Regions from separate parts of the Thermosynechococcus sp. PP555 genome, predicted to be linked through region 1. Evidence: predicted binding sites of a transcription regulator. Region 1 holds the regulator's gene; the other holds the start of a gene.
What was found. The regulator HrcA, encoded in region 1, represses chaperone genes, less so after heat shock. The targets are predictions, from matches to a motif close to TTAGCACTCNNANNNTNNGAGTGCTAA.

Region 1 (8,861 bases):
GTTGCTCTACAGCGATGTCCTGTCGCGGCGGATCTATGGCGGTGCCGATGCCTTCATCATGCCGAGTCGCTTTGAACCCTGTGGCATTGCTCAGATGATTGCCCTGCGCTATGGCTGTGTGCCGATTGTCCGTCGCACGGGTGGCCTTGTGGATACCGTCTCTCACCATGATCCAGAGCGGCAAACGGGAACGGGCTACTGCTTTGACCGCTATGAACCCCTTGACTTCTACACCTGTCTAGTGCGGGCGTGGGAAGGGTATCGCTACAAACGGGAGTGGCACACCCTCCAGCAGCGGGGTATGCGCGAGGACTTTAGCTGGACAAAATCAGCACTAGCCTACAATGCCCTCTATAACTCCATTTATGGCTTGCCGCCAGAGACCATGCCCAATCCTAGTCCAACCCTAGTACCGGCAACGACCTGATCCTCAGGACGATGTAATGTGTGGTCATTATTGCCTACGAGTACATTGATCCCCTCTGGCAGCCCCTCCCCGATCCCCAAGGGTGGGGGCAGGAGATTGACCACTGGGTACTGGATGTGGAGGCTGCTCGGCCGCAGTTGCGGTACTGGTTGCAGCGGTTAGCACCGGGCTATTGGCTGTTACACCAATTAAGTGCCCTTGGCCAAACGGTGATGGAAGTGAGCGATCGCCTGCGGCAACTGGAGGCAGCGGGTATTATGGTGATTGCCCTAGCCGAAGGCTACGTGAGCGATCGCCCCCCCAGCGGAGATCAGCTGCTATCCCTTTGGGATCAAGTAAAGCAGCAACTCCATCACCACACTCTCTGCCATGGCCATGCCCGCAATCGCCTCAAGCACCGTCCGCCGCCGGGTCGTGCTCCCTATGGCTATCGCCGGGGCAAAGAGCACTATGTCATTGATCGAGCGGCAGCCGTTGTCGTCAAGGATTTTGTCGAGCATTTTCTCCTTTATGGCTCCCTCAGTGCAGCGGTGCGCTTTATTGCCACCACCCACCACAAGCAGATTAGCGTAGCGACCGGTCGGCGCTGGTTGACCCACCCCGTCTATCGCGGCCATCTCTACTACCAAGGGAAAACGGTGACTCCTCAGACCCATGCCCCCCTGATTGCCCCCGATGAAGCGGCTCAGGTGGATCGGCTGTTGCGACGCCAACGCTCTCTGCCTCGTCGCAGTGCCAGTGCCCCCCATCCTCTGGCGGGATTGGTGATTTGCCGCCAATGTCAGCAACGCTTTGGCCGGACTCAGGTGCAGCCTTACCGCCAACCGAGCCAATATGCCTACTTGCGTCCCCTGCACTGTCCCCTCTCCCCCAAATGTCGCAGCATTCCCTACGACGCGGCCTTGGCTGCTGTGATTGATCAAATTGCTGAGCGCCTGCCGCCCGCGATCGCCCAACTGTCGCTGCCGCCGCCACCGTTGACGGCTCAACTGCAAGCAATTGAAACCCAACTGCACCGCCTTGCCGAACTAGAAGCCCAAGGCCTCTTGGATCCCGAAACCGCTCAACTGCGCCGCTATAAACTGGCTGGGGAACGGGCACAAATTGAGGCACAGCAGGCCCAATTGCCCCCTAGTAATCTTTTGCAACTGGCGGTGACCCTTGGTCAGCCGCAATTTTGGTACCAACTCTCGGCAGCAGAGCAACGGTTCTATCTACGGGAGTTTTTACATGCCATAGCGGTCACCAGCCGCCCGCCACAGCCTTGGTCGATCCATCTGCAATTTATTTGGGAATCCCCCATTGGCAGTACTGCTTAGCCATTTCTAGCTGAGTTTTTAGTCACAAAAGACCAATCGCCATAGCCGCAAGTTGCAACTCAGAATTGCTGAAATACAAAGGCTAGTTTATAGATAGATAAAAAACACAGATAACAAGTCACAGGTGTAAGGGGTTATGACGATTGAACTCAGCGATCGCCAAAAACAAATTCTTGGCGCCACGATTAACCATTACATTGCCACGGCAGAACCCGTCGGCTCAAAAGCGATCGCCACGGAATACAACCTCAACGTCAGCCCGGCCACGGTGCGCAATACGATGCTGCTCCTCGAAAAAAGTGGCCTGCTTTACCAACCCCACACCTCCGCAGGGCGGGTGCCCTCTGATTCTGGCTATCGCGTCTATGTGGATGAACTGATCCAGCCCATTCCCGATGTGGCTCGCAAAGCCGAGAGTCTCTTGAGTGAGCGGTTTATCTGGGGACAACAACGCCTTGAGGTGATCTTGCGGCAAGCGGCGCAGTTGCTCTCGGATCTCAGTGGTTACATTACCCTGATTACGCTCCCCAATCGTTTGGAGCGGCAGATTCGGGTGATTCAACTGGTCGCCTTGGATTCCCAGCAGGTGATGGTGATTCTTGTGCTCGATACCTACGAAACCCAGTCGGCACTGATCCAATTGGATCAAGGGGAAGAAGACCCTGAGCTACGGGAGCGCACCCTACAGGTACTGACTAACTTCCTCAATCATCAGTTGCAGGGGCGATCGCTGGTGGAACTCAGTGCCATTGACTGGCAAAAACTGGATTTGGAGTTTCAGACCTACAGTCAGCAGCTTCAGACCCTACTGCGGCAGTTGAGCGATCGCTACAGCCACCAAGGCACTTCCTTTGTCATCAGTGGTCTTGCCGATGTTCTCCAGCAGCCAGAGTTTTCCCAAGTGGAGCAGGTGCAAATGCTACTGCATCTTCTCGAAGACCAACAGGATCAACTGGCTCCCTTGATCAGTGGCGATAGCCAAGCCCCCTCGCAGGTGCAAATCCGCATTGGCAGTGAAAATACCTTAGCGCCGATGCAGTCCTGTACACTGGTTTATTCCTGCTATTGCTATGGGGACTCCCCCGTGGGCAGTATTGGCATTCTAGGGCCGACGCGGATGCCCTATGCACGGATTATTCCCCTAGTGGCCACAGCGGCAGATTATCTAACTGAACAGGTGAGTCGCCGCAAGTAAGAAAATCAAAACATCCGAGAATTCTTGTGCAGTCAACGGCCGGCTTTATCATGCACAATAAACTATTGGGCTTTCCCAGTTGGAGATATTGAAATGCCGACACCCGCCTTGCTGGTTCTTGCCGATGGTTCAGTCTTTCGCGGTTTTTCCTTTGGGGCACCGGGAACAGCCATTGGCGAAGTGGTCTTTAATACCGGCATGACGGGTTATCAAGAGGTACTCACTGACCCAAGCTATTGTGGTCAAATCGTGACATTCACCTACCCTGAGTTGGGCAATACTGGAACCACGCCCGAAGACGATGAATCCGATCGCCCCCAAGTGCGCGGTGCGGTTGCTCGCCATATCTGTGACATTCCCAGTAACTGGCGATCGCAACAATCCTTACCTGATTACCTCAAAGCCCATCGCATTCCCGCCATTTACGGGATTGACACCCGCGCCCTCACCCGCAAAATTCGTACTGTCGGTGCCATGAATGGCGGCATCTCCACGGAAATCCTTGATCCCGTTGAACTGCTGCAAAAAGTCCTTGCCGCTCCCAGTATGCAGGGACAAAATCTAGCCAAGGTGGTGACCACCCGCACCCCCTATGAATGGACAGAACCGACGCCCCCGGCTTGGGAATTTCGTCCCCAAACAGCCACCGAAGAGCCACCCTTGACGGTTGTGGCCATTGACTTTGGCGTGAAGCGCAACATTCTCCGTCGCTTGGCTAGTTATGGTTGCCGTGTGATTGTTGTGCCGGCGGATACCCCAGCGGAAACGATTCTCAGCTATGACCCCGATGGCATTTTCCTCTCCAATGGCCCCGGCGACCCTGCGGCGGTTCAGGAAGGCATTGAAACCGCACGCAAATTACTGGCGGCTCAGCGTCCCATGTTTGGCATTTGTCTGGGGCATCAGTTGTTGGGACTTTCTTTGGGGGCGGAAACCTTCAAACTGAAATTTGGTCACCGCGGGTTGAACCAGCCCGCTGGCCTGACCCGGCAAGTGGAAATTACCAGCCAAAACCACGGCTTTGCCATTACTGAAGAATCCCTTGCCCAAACCCCCGTTGAGATTACCCACTTTAACCTCAATGACAAAACCGTTGCCGGTCTGAAGCACCAAACATTGCCGATTTTCTCAGTGCAGTACCACCCTGAGGCCAGCCCCGGCCCCCACGATGCTGATTATCTCTTTGGCGACTTTGTGGCGCAAATGCGTGCCTATCGTCAACAACACCCCCGCAGCCAATGAAAGGGCGATCGCTCACCCCCTATCTCTTTCTTGCCCCGGCCTTGGGGTTACTCACACTGACGGTCTTTTGGCCAGCCCTACAGGCCTTTTTCCTGAGTTTCACCCGCTATGAGATGGATCTCCTGAGTCCGCCTGTGTGGGTGGGATGGGCCAACTTTGCGCAATTGTGGCGCGATGGTGTTTTCTGGAAAACCTTGGCCAATACTTTCCTCTATTTAGTGGTCGTGGTGCCGATTCTGGCGATCGCCCCCCTGCTGTTGGCGATTCTGGTCAATCAACCTCTGCGGGGCATCCACTGGTTTCGTGCTGCCTACTACAGCCCCGTGATTATCTCAATGGTGGTGGCGGGGATTGCTTGGCGCTGGCTCTATGCCCCCAATGGCCTCTTCAATCAACTGGTACAGGGTCTGCATCTGCGGGACACCCCGATTCCTTGGCTGACAAGTCCCCAACTTGCCCTCTTTAGTGTCATGGCCGTCACGATTTGGAAAGGCTTGGGCTACTACATGGTGATCTATCTGGCGGGACTTCAGGGGATTAGTGGTGAACTCTACGAAGCGGCAGCACTCGATGGCAGTGACGGCTGGCGACAGCATTGGGATATTACCCTACCGCTGATGCGTCCCTATATTCTTTTGGTGAGCATTATCTCAGCAATTTCTGCCACGAAGGTCTTTGAAGAGGTCTATGTCATGACCCAAGGGGGGCCCCTCAATAGCTCCAAGACAATTGTTTATTACATCTATGAGAATGCCTTTCAGCGCTTAGAGATCAACTACGCCTGTACGATGGGACTGGTCTTATTCCTATTTATCCTGTCGTTGTCTCTCTTGAATCTCAAGTTTGGCCGACAGGTGGAAATGCCCCTTAGCTAACCACCTGCATGCGTTGAATCAACCATTGATTGCCGCGACGGGTAAAGGTGTAAATGACGCGGTAGGGATCGCTATAGGAAATATCATTGCGTAGGGTTCCCTGTTCATAGAAACGGGCATCCTCATTGACTTCCACCAATACATCCACGCGATCGCTGCCTCGGGGACGGACTTCCTTCACTTCTAGGTTCCGCAGGGTATAGACCCAATGGCTGCCCTCGGATTTTAAGCTCTGTGCCCGCGATCGCCAGCGGCTGAGTTCTGGCTCCGCCAAAATCGTTGCTAGTTTGTCCATCTCAAATGCCGTGCCAAGGGCTTGGGCTTTAATTTGCTGCCACGTGCGGAGGCGATCGCGTGCCATCTCCGGCGTTAAGGTGGTGGCTAAGGTCGTTGGTTGTGGCGTTGGGGTTGGCGTTGCCACAGGAGTTGGCGTCGGGGTCACTGGCGGTGGTGGTGGTGGGGCTTCAGCCGTTTTGGCTGGCCAATAGACTTTTGCCAAGGCGCCTAACCCAACAAGAACAACCCCTGCACCCATCCAAAACCAAGTCTGACGTTTTTTGTGGTGACTGGTTGGAGGGCGGCGCCGTTTGCGAGTGGATGCTGGGGGCGTGTCGGTCTCCGTTGCGGTTGAAGAGCGGGTAGCAGCCGCTGCCGAAAAGCCTTGACCCAGCCCAGTATGATACTCCAAGGGCAACGTTTCCGCTGTGAAGGAGACGGGCGGCGGCACGGCCACCGTTGGTCTAATGACTTCGGGGAGGGCAGAGGCAGTGGTGCTGGGCGGTTCAGGGGCAAAGGAGTCGTCACTGAGAGCCTCTAAGTAGGTTTGGATATCGGGATCCGCAAAGTAGGCATCCAAGGCCACCGGCGTTTCCCCCAAATCCCGAAAAGCAGGATAAATTTCTTCCCGTAGCCATTGCTCTGTGTAGTAGTACAGGCCCGGCAGCAGATCGCTGGAGTCATGGGAATGACGGCGGATAAAGGCGAGACTCTGCTGATCTTGAGATTTATCGAGAGCGGCCAAGGCCTCAGCAGGTTGTCCCAACAGCAGTAAACAACTGGCCAGTTCGAGGTAGATGTCTTGATTGGGAGAGAGCCGCTCTAGTAAATTCTTGGCACGGCGAATATAGCTCGGCTGAAGTTCCTGTACGCCCCGTGCCACCAGCGCATGCACTGCCAGATAGGTCGCTACTGCTGAGGGACGGCGGGATTCTCGTTCAAAGAGTTCCTGTTGCTCTGCTACGGTGAGATGGCTGCGCAGTTGCAAAATAAATTTGAGAAAATCCTCAACCCCTAGGCCAGAGTGATCGTCATGACGACCTTCAATGCCCCCGCGATCGCTGAGCATCTCCCGCAGCAATAAAATACCCCGCTGCCGATTCACACTATCGGATAGAGGCAGTGCCAGTAACTCCAGAATGCGGTAGGGACGCAGCCGATGCAGTTCCGTCTCCAACTGCTCCTGGAGGTCGGGAAACAGGTTCGCCCGCTGAAGTACCTCTAGACCGGCTTCGAGGCGAGAGGCGGCTGCTTGGTAGGACTGCCGCTGCCATTCCTCGCGTCCCAATTCCAAATAGGCCAAAGCCACAGTCAGCGTAATGTCAGCAACGGCGGCAGAGGAAGTATAGGGGCGGTTGAGATCAAAAGCATCCTCCTTTAGGAATTGTTCTCCCAGTTTGACCACTTGGGAGTAGTTCCCCAGTTCATAGAGCAGGAGGAGCGCCCCCGAAAATTGCTGATCACTAATTTCAAGGTGGGGAGCGGTGGCATCGGGATCCAACTGGGCAATCAAATCATTGGGGTCAACGGCACAGCAGTGGCGATCGTAGGCATGGCGCTGCTCAGGTTCTCGCAAAACCGCATAGGCTTGCTCAATGAGTTCACGACGGGTGGAAACGGTGGTGGGGGAGTGTTGATGGGTGGGCAGTTGCAACAGCCGATCCTGAAACGCTTGCTCGATTTGCTCCGGCGTTGCCTGAATTGGCACACCCAGCACTTGGTAATAGTCGAGGGGAATGCGCACCTGAACCCAAACCTCTAGAGATAAACCAGTCCATCAACCGCAACACGTGCCTTGATTTAGGAAGAACAGGGAACCCCTCCAAAAATGGCTAAGGGTTTAGAAATGACACCAGAACCCTTTGGGAATAACCCTACAGAGGATTCCCAGAAAAAAGGGAGCATCAAACATTCTAGGATATCACAATTTTTGCCCCTCAGTGCGAGTTTGCGCAGAGATTGGCTGGCTTAGCCGCGCACTTTTGCTGTAAAGCCAGAGGCCTTAAATTGCTCCAACTGCAAAGGTGTTGGTTGGTCGTAGGGCACGCTAATGCGAATTTCAAAATCGCTAATGCCGGGTGGAATCACATCAATTGCCCCAACCCGTGTGCGGTTTTGCAACACTGGATTGCCATTGGCATCGTAGATGCGGCCAAAGACATCGGCATCCACCACTGTTTTGCCGGATTTATTCTCTGCTTTGCCAGTAATCAGGTAGCAGTTGGCCTTGAGGGTCGTGCCCCCGGGTGTGACTGAACCTTCACCAATTTCTGGCGGGCATTCGTGGTAACTGAGGTCAAAGAGCCGCACTTGAATAGCGGCGATCGCCGGCAGCGGGGCGATACTTGACCAGCACAGGACACTCAGGAGCAAACACACCACTCCTCGACGCAGATATGCCACAAACCGATTCGCACTCATGGTCATCGCTCAGCACTTCAACACGCCCCTATTATCCCACAGTGGTCAAAATCCACAGATCAACCGCTCCCAATAGCAGCGTAAAGACGGCCAAAATACCGTACATCCAAGGCTGAGCAAGGGGCTTAATCACCTCTGTGGGCAATCCCGTATGAGCTTCAATGGCACGCATCATTTGGGCAAACCCCGCCACTCGCATCGGCAGAAGATACCCCTGACCTGTGGCAGTGACTAGATAATAGACCAAGCCCCCTTGGCTGGTACTGCGGGGCTGAAGCCCTTGAATCTCTGACCAAGCCAGTTGCCACTGCCGCCGCAGGAAGGGGGGCACCCAACCGGGATAGGTGAGGCAAATCCCTTGCGCGTCCAGTTCTACCCGCTGACTCAGTGCCCCCCAGAGCAAAATGCCCCCACAGGCGATCGCCCCCCAAAGCAGCAGGGGTGAAACAGGCGCCGCCGTCTGTGCCGCCAAAAAGGGGAGAGGAAGTGTGAGTGCGCCATAGAGGGCAATGAGCGTTCCAGAAATCAGGGGCGAGGTTTTGAAGCGCAGAGGTTCAGTCATGGTTGTTGCTGAGTTATTGCCTCAAGGGTTCATGATCATCCATCAATAGAATAGCCAAGTGGCAAAGGCATATTTAGTCCCCTGCACCACGGGCAAAGCCGTATGGGGATGGGTGTAGTAGGCGGGAAAGACAACGACATCACCGGTGCGGGGTGTGACCTTCACCCCTTGGCGATCGAAATAGGTTTCTCCCCCCTGAAAGTCCTCGTTGAGATAGCCCACTAAACTCACATCCCGTGTTGGGATACCTTGCGCCAGTTCCATTTGCCGACTGGCCAGCAGCAGGTTGTCCACATGGCGGCGATAGCCCTCGCCCACGCGATAGCGCAGGATCGAGAAGTTCTCAATTTCAGGAAAGCGAATGCCATAGTGCTGGTAGAGAACAATCTGAATCGTTTGTGTGGCTTGAAGCAGAATCTGCCGCATTGTCGCCTGTTGGGGATCTTGGGGATCAAAGCGGAGCAAACTGCCGCCGCGCACTGAGCGATCGACCGTCCCCATGAGAATTTGTGCATCCTCAAACCCCACCTTCTCAGCCGTAGCA
Region 2 (8,861 bases), 660 kb from region 1:
TCTCAAAATGGTAGGACTGTTGTAGCTCAGCTTCTAAGTGCTGGACTGGGCAGCAGTTAATCTGAATCGATGCCCCACAGTGCAAACAGGTGAGGTAGTGTTGATCCTGCTGCACGAGGCTATAGACCAATTCGCCACTGGGCAACGCCCGTGCTTGCACCTCACCATTGATGCGCAGACTATCGAGGGTGCGATAAACCGTTGCCAGTCCTAGGGGAGTTTGCCGCTGCCGTAGTTCCAAAAATAGTTCCTGTGCCGAGAGCGCTCGGCCACTGGCTCTAAGGGCATCGAGAATAATGACTTGGCTACGGGTGCGTCGCGGCGGCATAGCAATAGGACAACATTACCTTGATTTTACCGTTCCGCTCCGGTGGCAGATGGCAAAAAATAGCAATCATCCCATCCCACGCATTTTCACCAAGGTCAACATCCCGCAGATCGCAGTGATAGGTAGTAATGGCGACTCCCCGTTCTTGAGCAAGGCGCTGGGCTTTCGCCAGTCCTAGGCATTCACAGCCGTGACGGCATATCCCTGCTGAGCAAGATAGACGGCATTACGCCCTTCCCCTTCGACGAGGGAGAGAATTTGCCCTTGGGGCACAAAGTCATGGGCATGGGCTTTGAGGAAATCGTTTGGCTCTGTGCCGTAGAAATAAGTGTCTCCTTGAAAGGGAGTGTCCCACATCAATTATGAGTTCTTTCCCAAAACGCCAGCAATTAAGTAAAGGGAGCCACAGACCACACAGCGATCGCCTGCCCTATCGAGTGCCTCAGTCACCTCCTTAAAAAGACGGCATTCCCCTAACTCAGGGCAACAGGTGTAGGCAAGTGCCTTCAAGTCCTCTAAGTCAGCGCTAGCGTGATCCAGTACGGGTACCAACCACAGGCGATCGCCCCCTCGCAGGAGATGTTTGAGAATCCCCTCATGATCCTTATTGGCGAGCATCCCCACCACCCATGTCACCTCTGTCCAGCCCAGTTGATCCACGTATTGCCGTAGGTAGGCGGCGGCAGGAGCATTGTGGGCACCATCAATGAGCAGTTTGCGCCCTTGCCACTGTAACCATTGCAGTCGTCCCGGCCAGCGGGTTTGTGCCATTCCCTGTTGAATCGCTTCTCGGGAAATCTGCCAGCCTTGAGATTGTAACTGTTGTAGCGTGGCGATCGCGATCGCTGAATTGACCAACTGCATTTCTCCAGCCAAGGGCAAAGGGTACTCCATCCCCCTCCAAATCGCCCATCCCGGCCGCTTTGCACACCACTGGGCTGGTTCTGGCCAGATCGCTGGGCACCCCAAAGCTTCCAAACGCTGCGCAATCACCGCCTCTGCCTCGGGGGGAACAGGGCCAATGACGGCTGGCACGCCCGGCTTGAGAATACCTGCTTTTTCGCCAGCGATCGCCCCCAAGGTATTGCCCAACCGCTGCCAATGATCCCAACCGATGGAGGTAATCACACTCACCAAAGGGGGCTGACATACATTGGTGGCATCCAAGCGCCCCCCCAAGCCCACCTCTATCACCGCCACATCCACCCGCTGCTGGGCAAAATACAACCATGCCGCCGCCGTGATCACTTCAAACTGACTGGGGGGATAAGCCACCTGTGGCAGTACCGCTTCAATGTGTTGAATCAAGGTCAAAAAGACCTCAGGGGCAATGGGTTCACCATCGACACAAATGCGCTCACACCAACTCAACAGATGGGGTGAAGTATAACGTCCCGTGCGATAGCCCGCCGCCCGCAAAACACTATCCAAATAGGCACACACCGACCCTTTGCCATTTGTCCCCGCAACGTGGATCAAGGGCACCTGTAACTGGGGAGACCCCAAAGCACTCAGCAGCGCTTGGATGGGTTCAAGGCCAAGGCGCACCCCAAAGCGGGCGTAGGGACTTAGCGCCGCCGTCAGCGGATCACTCACAGCCTGATTGAAGCAGATTAGCGGGGTTCGCGGCGACCATTGCGCCATGTGGCCACAATGCGGGAGCCATCCGGTAGCGTAAAGACCCCCTGTCCTTCAAATAAGCCATTGCGAAACTGTCCGGCATAGCTTGTGCCATCTCCGAAGGAGAGCGTTCCAGTTCCATGATACTTGCCCGCTAGAAACTGCCCCTCATAGCGGGTACCGTCGGGAAAGGTGAGCACCCCCTCCCCATGGTATTGACCATTGAGAAACGTGCCCTCGTAGCGTTGACCATTGGCCAGTTGGAGAGTGCCCTTGCCATTGAAGATGCCATCCACAAACCCCCCTTCGTAGCGTCCCCCATCGGCATAGGTGAGCACCCCCTGACCGTGGTAGCGGCCATTGCGAAATTCCCCTTCATAGCGGTTGCCATTGGCCATTGTGAGGATACCTTGGCCATTAAAGCGACCATTGAGCAATTCCCCTTTGTAGGTGCTGCCGTCGGGAAGTGTCATGGTAACATCCCCGGTGACACGCCGCCCTTCATAGACGGCAATTTGGGCAGTTACAGGAGCTAAGTGCAGGGTTGCACATCCTAAACCAACAAGGCAAGAACTCATCACCCAGCGGTAAATAACAGCAGGATTTGGGTTGTACAGATGAGTCATTACTGGACACTCCACAAGGGTGGACAATTGCAACTTCTCTAACTGGCACAGCTTGTCTCCTATGCAAACTTGGGGAGGAAACTCAAAGCTTTGTCTTGGAATCGGTCTCTGTGCCTGCAGCACTTTGAATAAGCAAGTCCTCAGGAGGGTGGTCAAACACTCTCTTGCGAGACGCAAAGGGTGGTATAGTGCTCCCTTGATAGCGTCTTGAGCAAAATCTTGATTGCAAGGATGTCCTCAAGCGCCCTCCCAACCCCCTGAGTGGGGCAGATAAATCTCTATGAAAGGGGGAAGGAGAATGTACCTCACTGGCAGTTAAAGCAGGGATGAGGGAGAATTGGACATGCAGCTCTCAAGAGGCTGGCTTTCCGAAGGGCGCAGGGTTTTGTTTGGGGAGCGGAAGGTTGTGGATGGGCTGAAACGGCTCTTGGGCAGGGGTCACTCCTTGGGGTTGACCCTAGTATTGACATTGGGGGCGTTGCTGGTTCTCAGCCCCCTACTGGTGGTGCTCTGTACGTCGGGCTGGCCACCGGGAACCCTACCTACCCAATTGTTGCCACCCCAAGGCTGGACATGGCAGAGCTATCAGGCAGCATGGCAGGAGGGACACTTTATCTTGGCCTTTGCCAACTCAACGTTTGTGGCTTTAGCGGTAACGGCGCTCCAGTTGGTGACCTCAGCCCTAGCGGGTTACGCCCTTGCGCGACTTTCGTTTCCGGGGCAACAGACGATTTTGCTGCTGATGCTGGCAACCCTAGTGATCCCATTTCAACTTTTGGTGATCCCAATTTTCCTCATCCTCAAGGCGGGTCATCTGATCAATACCTATGGCGCCTTGATCTTGCCGACGGCGGCCAATGGCTTTGGCGTCTTTTTGATGCGGCAGTTTTTTCTCACATTGCCCGTTGCCCTTGAGGAGGCAGCCCTCTTGGATGGGGCAAATCGCTGGCAAGTCCTCTGGCATATTCTCTTGCCCCTGAGCCGACCGGCCTTGGTCACACTCTTTATCTTTACCTTTATTGGGGAGTGGAATGACCTCTTTAAGCCCTTGGTCTTTACCACTAAGCCAGAACTGATCACAGTGCAGCTTTCCTTGGCCAGTTTTCAGGAGCAGTTCACCAATGATTGGCCGTTGATGATGGCGGCGGCGGTGATTGCCACTGTGCCGGTGATGATTTTGTTTATTTTGGGTCAGCGGCAACTGATTCGCGGCATTGCCACGACGGGACTAAAGAGCTAAAGTTCCGTTCGGAAAACCGTACTGCAACAGGAGTTGCGATCGCCAACCGTCTCTCGCTACATTAGCACTCGAAGGGTGAGAGTGCTAAACAACTGCAAGTGATGCTCTTGCCCCCCAAAAACTGCGCGATGAGCCGTGCAGTGAGTGCTATCAATCCATACTCTTACAATTGGGAGAACAGTACGCTATGGCAGCCGTATCTCTAAGCGTTTCAACTGTGAAGCCGTTGGGCGATCGCATTTTTGTCAAAGTCAGCGAAAGTGAAGAACGTACCGCAGGGGGCATCCTCCTGCCCGACAATGCCCGTGAAAAACCCCAAGTGGGCGAAGTGACCGCCGTCGGTCCTGGCAAACTCACTGAAGACGGCAAGCGTCAGCCCATGGATGTGAAAGTGGGGGACAAAGTGCTGTACTCCAAATATGCCGGTACTGAAGTGAAACTGGCGGGCGAAGACTACGTTCTCCTCTCGGAAAAAGACATCTTGGCCATTGTTGGCTAAGTCGCTGACACTCCTTACATTTCTGTGCGATTTTTCATCACTGTTGAACGATTGAGGTAGGAAACACCTATGGCGAAGCGCATTATCTACAACGAAAATGCTCGTCGTGCCCTCGAAAAAGGGATGGACATCTTGGCTGAATCCGTGGCCGTGACCCTTGGTCCTAAAGGACGGAACGTAGTTCTGGAGAAAAAATTTGGCGCCCCCCAAATTGTCAACGACGGGGTGACGATCGCCAAGGAAATTGAACTGGAAGATCACATTGAAAATACCGGTGTGGCGCTGATCCGCCAAGCCGCCTCGAAAACCAATGATGCTGCCGGTGACGGTACGACTACGGCAACGGTTCTTGCCCATGCCATGGTGAAAGAGGGGCTGCGCAACGTAGCTGCCGGTGCTAACCCCATTGCCCTGAAACGCGGGATTGACAAAGCCACCCACTTCCTTGTGGAAAAAATTGCTGAACATGCCCGTCCGGTGGAAGATTCCAAAGCCATTGCCCAAGTGGCAGCGATCTCTGCCGGTAACGATGAAGAAGTGGGTCGGATGATTGCCGATGCCATGGACAAGGTGGGCAAAGAAGGCGTGATCTCCCTCGAAGAAGGCAAATCCATGACCACCGAACTCGAGGTCACTGAGGGGATGCGCTTTGACAAGGGCTACATCTCCCCCTACTTTGCCACCGACACCGAGCGCATGGAAGCGGTGCTTGATGAACCCTTCGTGCTGATCACCGACAAGAAAATTACCTTAGTGCAAGATCTGGTGCCGATCCTCGAACAAGTGGCTCGCGCCGGTAAACCGCTGGTGATCATTGCTGAAGACATCGAGAAAGAAGCCTTGGCGACCCTCGTGGTCAACCGTCTGCGCGGTGTCTTGAATGTGGCTGCGGTGAAAGCTCCCGGCTTTGGCGATCGCCGTAAAGCAATGCTCGAAGATATTGCCGTCCTCACAGCGGGTCAAGTGATCACCGAAGATGCCGGTCTGAAGCTGGAAAATACCAAGCTGGATATGCTCGGTAAAGCTCGCCGCATCACCATCACCAAAGATCACACCACGATTGTGGCCGAAGGCAATGAAAAAGCCGTCAAAGCTCGCTGCGAGCAAATCCGTCGCCAAATCGAAGAAACCGACTCCAGCTATGACAAAGAAAAACTGCAGGAGCGGTTGGCCAAACTGGCCGGTGGTGTGGCAGTGATTAAAGTCGGTGCTGCCACTGAAACCGAAATGAAAGATCGCAAACTCCGTCTGGAAGATGCGATTAACGCCACCAAAGCCGCTGTTGAAGAGGGGATCGTTCCCGGTGGCGGTACCACCTTGGTGCACTTGGCGCCTGAGTTGAGCAACTGGGCGGCTGAGCACCTGACGGGTGAAGAACTGATTGGTGCCAACATTGTTGAGCGTGCCCTTAGCGCTCCCCTGCGTCGCATCGCTGAAAACGCGGGTCAAAACGGTGCCATCATTGTCGAACGGGTCAAAGAAAAACCCTTCGATGTGGGTTATGATGCCGCCAAAGATGAATATGTCAACATGTTCGATGCTGGTATCGTTGACCCTGCCAAAGTCACCCGCTCGGCTCTGCAAAATGCGGCCTCTATTGCCGGTATGGTGCTGACCACCGAGTGCATCATCGTTGACAAACCCGAACCCAAGGACAACAATCCTGCGGGTGCCAGTGCCGGCATGGGCGGTGACTTCGACTACTAAGCCCAACCCGTCGGTGAATCCCTGAAACTCACTGGGTTCAGCGCAAGTAACCTAAGTCACACTCACAGCGGGGAAACCACACCCCGCTTTTTTATTGGATGGTGCCAAACGGGTCTGGCCGCGTTGCTATAATAACCCTCAATGTAACGTTTTTTAACATTCGCAGTTTGCAGCATGGGCGATCCAGTGCCTACGGGTGAAATTCGGGTTCGGGGTGCACGGCAGCATAATCTGAAAAACATTGACCTCGATCTGCCCCGCGATCGCCTGATTGTGATGACAGGGGTTTCTGGTTCCGGTAAGTCCTCTCTGGCCTTTGACACGATTTTTGCTGAAGGGCAACGCCGCTATGTGGAGTCGCTGAGTGCCTATGCACGGCAATTCCTCGGTCAGTTGGATAAGCCGGATGTGGATGCCATTGAGGGGCTGAGTCCAGCGATTTCCATTGATCAAAAGTCCACTTCCCACAATCCTCGCTCGACGGTGGGCACGGTGACGGAAATCTATGATTACCTGCGGCTGCTCTATGGCCGTGCGGGTGAACCCCATTGCCCCCATTGCGATCGCTCGATTCGCCCCCAAACCATTGATGAAATGGTGGATCAGGTGATGCAGTTGCCCCCTCAGACGCGCTTTCAAGTTCTAGCTCCTATTGTCAAGGGGAAAAAGGGCACGCATAAAAAACTGCTGTCGAGTCTTGCTAGTGAAGGTTTTGTGCGGGTTCGCATTAATGGCGAGGTGCGCGACCTCAGTGATGCCATTGAACTGGATAAAAACCATGCCCACACGATTGAAATTGTTGTCGATCGCCTTGTGCTCAAACCTGGCATTGAAGAACGCTTAGCGGACTCGCTGCGAACGGCGTTGCACCATGCCAATGGTACGGCAATGGTCAGTGTGGTACCCCGCGAGGGTGAGGCTGAGGGTCAAACGCTCCTATTTTCCGAAAATTTTGCCTGTCCGGAGCATGGGGCCGTGATGGATGAGCTATCGCCGCGGCTGTTTTCGTTTAACTCCCCCTACGGTGCCTGTCCAGAGTGTCATGGCTTGGGCTATTTGCGCAAATTTAGTCCGGAGTTGATTGTCCCCAATCCTGAACTACCGGTCTATCTGGCGATCGCCCCCTGGGCCGAGAAAGAACACGACTACTACCTTGCTCTCCTCTGTGGCATTGCTGAGGCCTTTGGCTTTGACATCAATACACCGTGGTACCGCCTCACGGAGTTGCAACGGGAAATTATCCTCTACGGCACCGATACCCCAATTCTCATCCCCGCCGATTCCCGCTATCGCAAACGGGACTATTACCGCCAATTCCAAGGGGTGATCCCAATTCTAGAGCGGCAGTACCGCGAGACCACCTCCGAAGCCTACAAGCAAAAATTGGAAGAGTACCAAGTCAATCAAACCTGCCCCGCCTGTGGTGGTCAACGCCTAAAACCCGCCGCCCTAGCAGTGCGCTTGGGGCAATATCGCCTCACGGATCTCACCAGTGTCTCGATTCGTGAGTGTTTAGCACGGCTGCGATCGCTCCAACTGAGTGCCCGCCAACAGCAGATTGCGGAGCTGGCTCTGCGGGAAGTGACCGCGCGATTACAGTTTCTCGTGGATGTGGGGCTAGATTACCTGACGCTGGATCGCAGTGCGGCCACCCTCTCTGGTGGTGAAGCCCAACGCATTCGCTTGGCCACTCAAATTGGCTCTGGCCTGACGGGAGTGCTCTATGTCCTCGATGAACCCAGTATTGGCTTGCATCAGCGGGATAATGATCGCCTCCTGCAAACACTGTTTCGCCTGCGGGACTTGGGGAATACGCTGATTGTGGTTGAACACGATGAGGACACGATCCGCGCTGCCGATCACATTGTTGATATTGGCCCAGGGGCGGGGATCTACGGCGGCCAGATTGTGGCTCAAGGCAGCCTAGAGGCGATTCTCAATCATCCCGACTCCCTGACGGGGGCTTATCTGTCGGGGCGCAAGCGCATTGAAACCCCCAGCGATCGCCGGCCGGGGAATGGTCAATCCCTGATTCTCAAACAGGTATCTCGCAATAATCTCAAGAACATCACCGTAGAAATTCCCCTCGGTAAGCTGGTGTGTCTGACGGGGGTATCGGGGTCGGGGAAATCCACCCTCATGCACGAAGTCCTCTATCCTGCCCTGCAGCACCATCTCGGTCACAGTGTGCCGCTCCCCAAGGGAGTTGGCGAGATTGAAGGCTTAAATGCCATTGACAAGGTGATTGTCATTGACCAGTCTCCCATTGGTCGTACCCCCCGCTCGAACCCTGCCACCTACATTGGGGTGTTTGATGTTATCCGTGAGGTCTTTAGCCAAACCGTGGAGGCCAAGGCACGGGGCTATAAACCAGGGCAATTTTCCTTCAATATCAAGGGCGGACGCTGTGAAGCCTGCGCTGGCCAAGGGGTGAATGTGATTGAGATGAACTTTTTGCCCGATGTCTATGTGCAGTGTGAAGTGTGCAAGGGGGCACGCTACAATCGCGATACCCTGCAAGTGAAGTACAAAGGCTGCTCGATCGCCGACGTTTTGGATATGACCGCCGAGACGGCACTGGCCTTTTTTGAAAATATCCCCAAGGCAGTGAGCAAGCTGCAAACCCTCGTGGATGTGGGCTTGGGCTATCTCAAACTAGGGCAAACGGCACCGACCCTCTCTGGGGGCGAAGCCCAACGCCTCAAATTGGCTTCTGAACTGTCGCGGCGTGCCACGGGCAAAACGCTCTACCTCATTGATGAACCCACCACGGGGCTGTCTTTTTACGATGTGCATAAACTCCTCGATGTATTGCAGCGTCTTGTGGACAAGGGCAACTCG

Region 2: a site for HrcA is predicted at 3,876-3,902, ahead of groES (co-chaperone GroES). Genes of this name have one in related genera too.

The regions. Positions count from the first base shown of each region.
Region 1 covers NZ_CP134168.1:250,711-259,571, forward strand. Annotated here, with positions in the region: gene glgA (glycogen synthase GlgA) at 1-427, shown strand, start outside; gene RHH27_RS01130 (recombinase family protein) at 448-1,746, shown strand; gene hrcA (heat-inducible transcriptional repressor HrcA) at 1,883-2,941, shown strand; gene carA (glutamine-hydrolyzing carbamoyl-phosphate synthase small subunit) at 3,035-4,183, shown strand; gene RHH27_RS01145 (carbohydrate ABC transporter permease) at 4,180-5,058, shown strand; gene RHH27_RS01150 (IMS domain-containing protein) at 5,051-7,078, opposite strand; gene RHH27_RS01155 (hypothetical protein) at 7,303-7,761, opposite strand; gene RHH27_RS01160 (hypothetical protein) at 7,787-8,317, opposite strand; gene RHH27_RS01165 (2OG-Fe(II) oxygenase) at 8,360-8,861, opposite strand, start outside.
Region 2 covers NZ_CP134168.1:914,183-923,043, forward strand. Annotated here, with positions in the region: gene RHH27_RS04315 (Fur family transcriptional regulator) at 1-328, opposite strand, end outside; gene RHH27_RS04320 (hypothetical protein) at 503-685, opposite strand; gene RHH27_RS04325 (folylpolyglutamate synthase/dihydrofolate synthase family protein) at 689-1,972, opposite strand; gene RHH27_RS04330 (MORN repeat-containing protein) at 1,942-2,574, opposite strand; gene RHH27_RS04335 (carbohydrate ABC transporter permease) at 2,990-3,814, shown strand; gene groES (co-chaperone GroES) at 4,002-4,313, shown strand; gene groL (chaperonin GroEL) at 4,383-6,020, shown strand; gene uvrA (excinuclease ABC subunit UvrA) at 6,195-8,861, shown strand, end outside.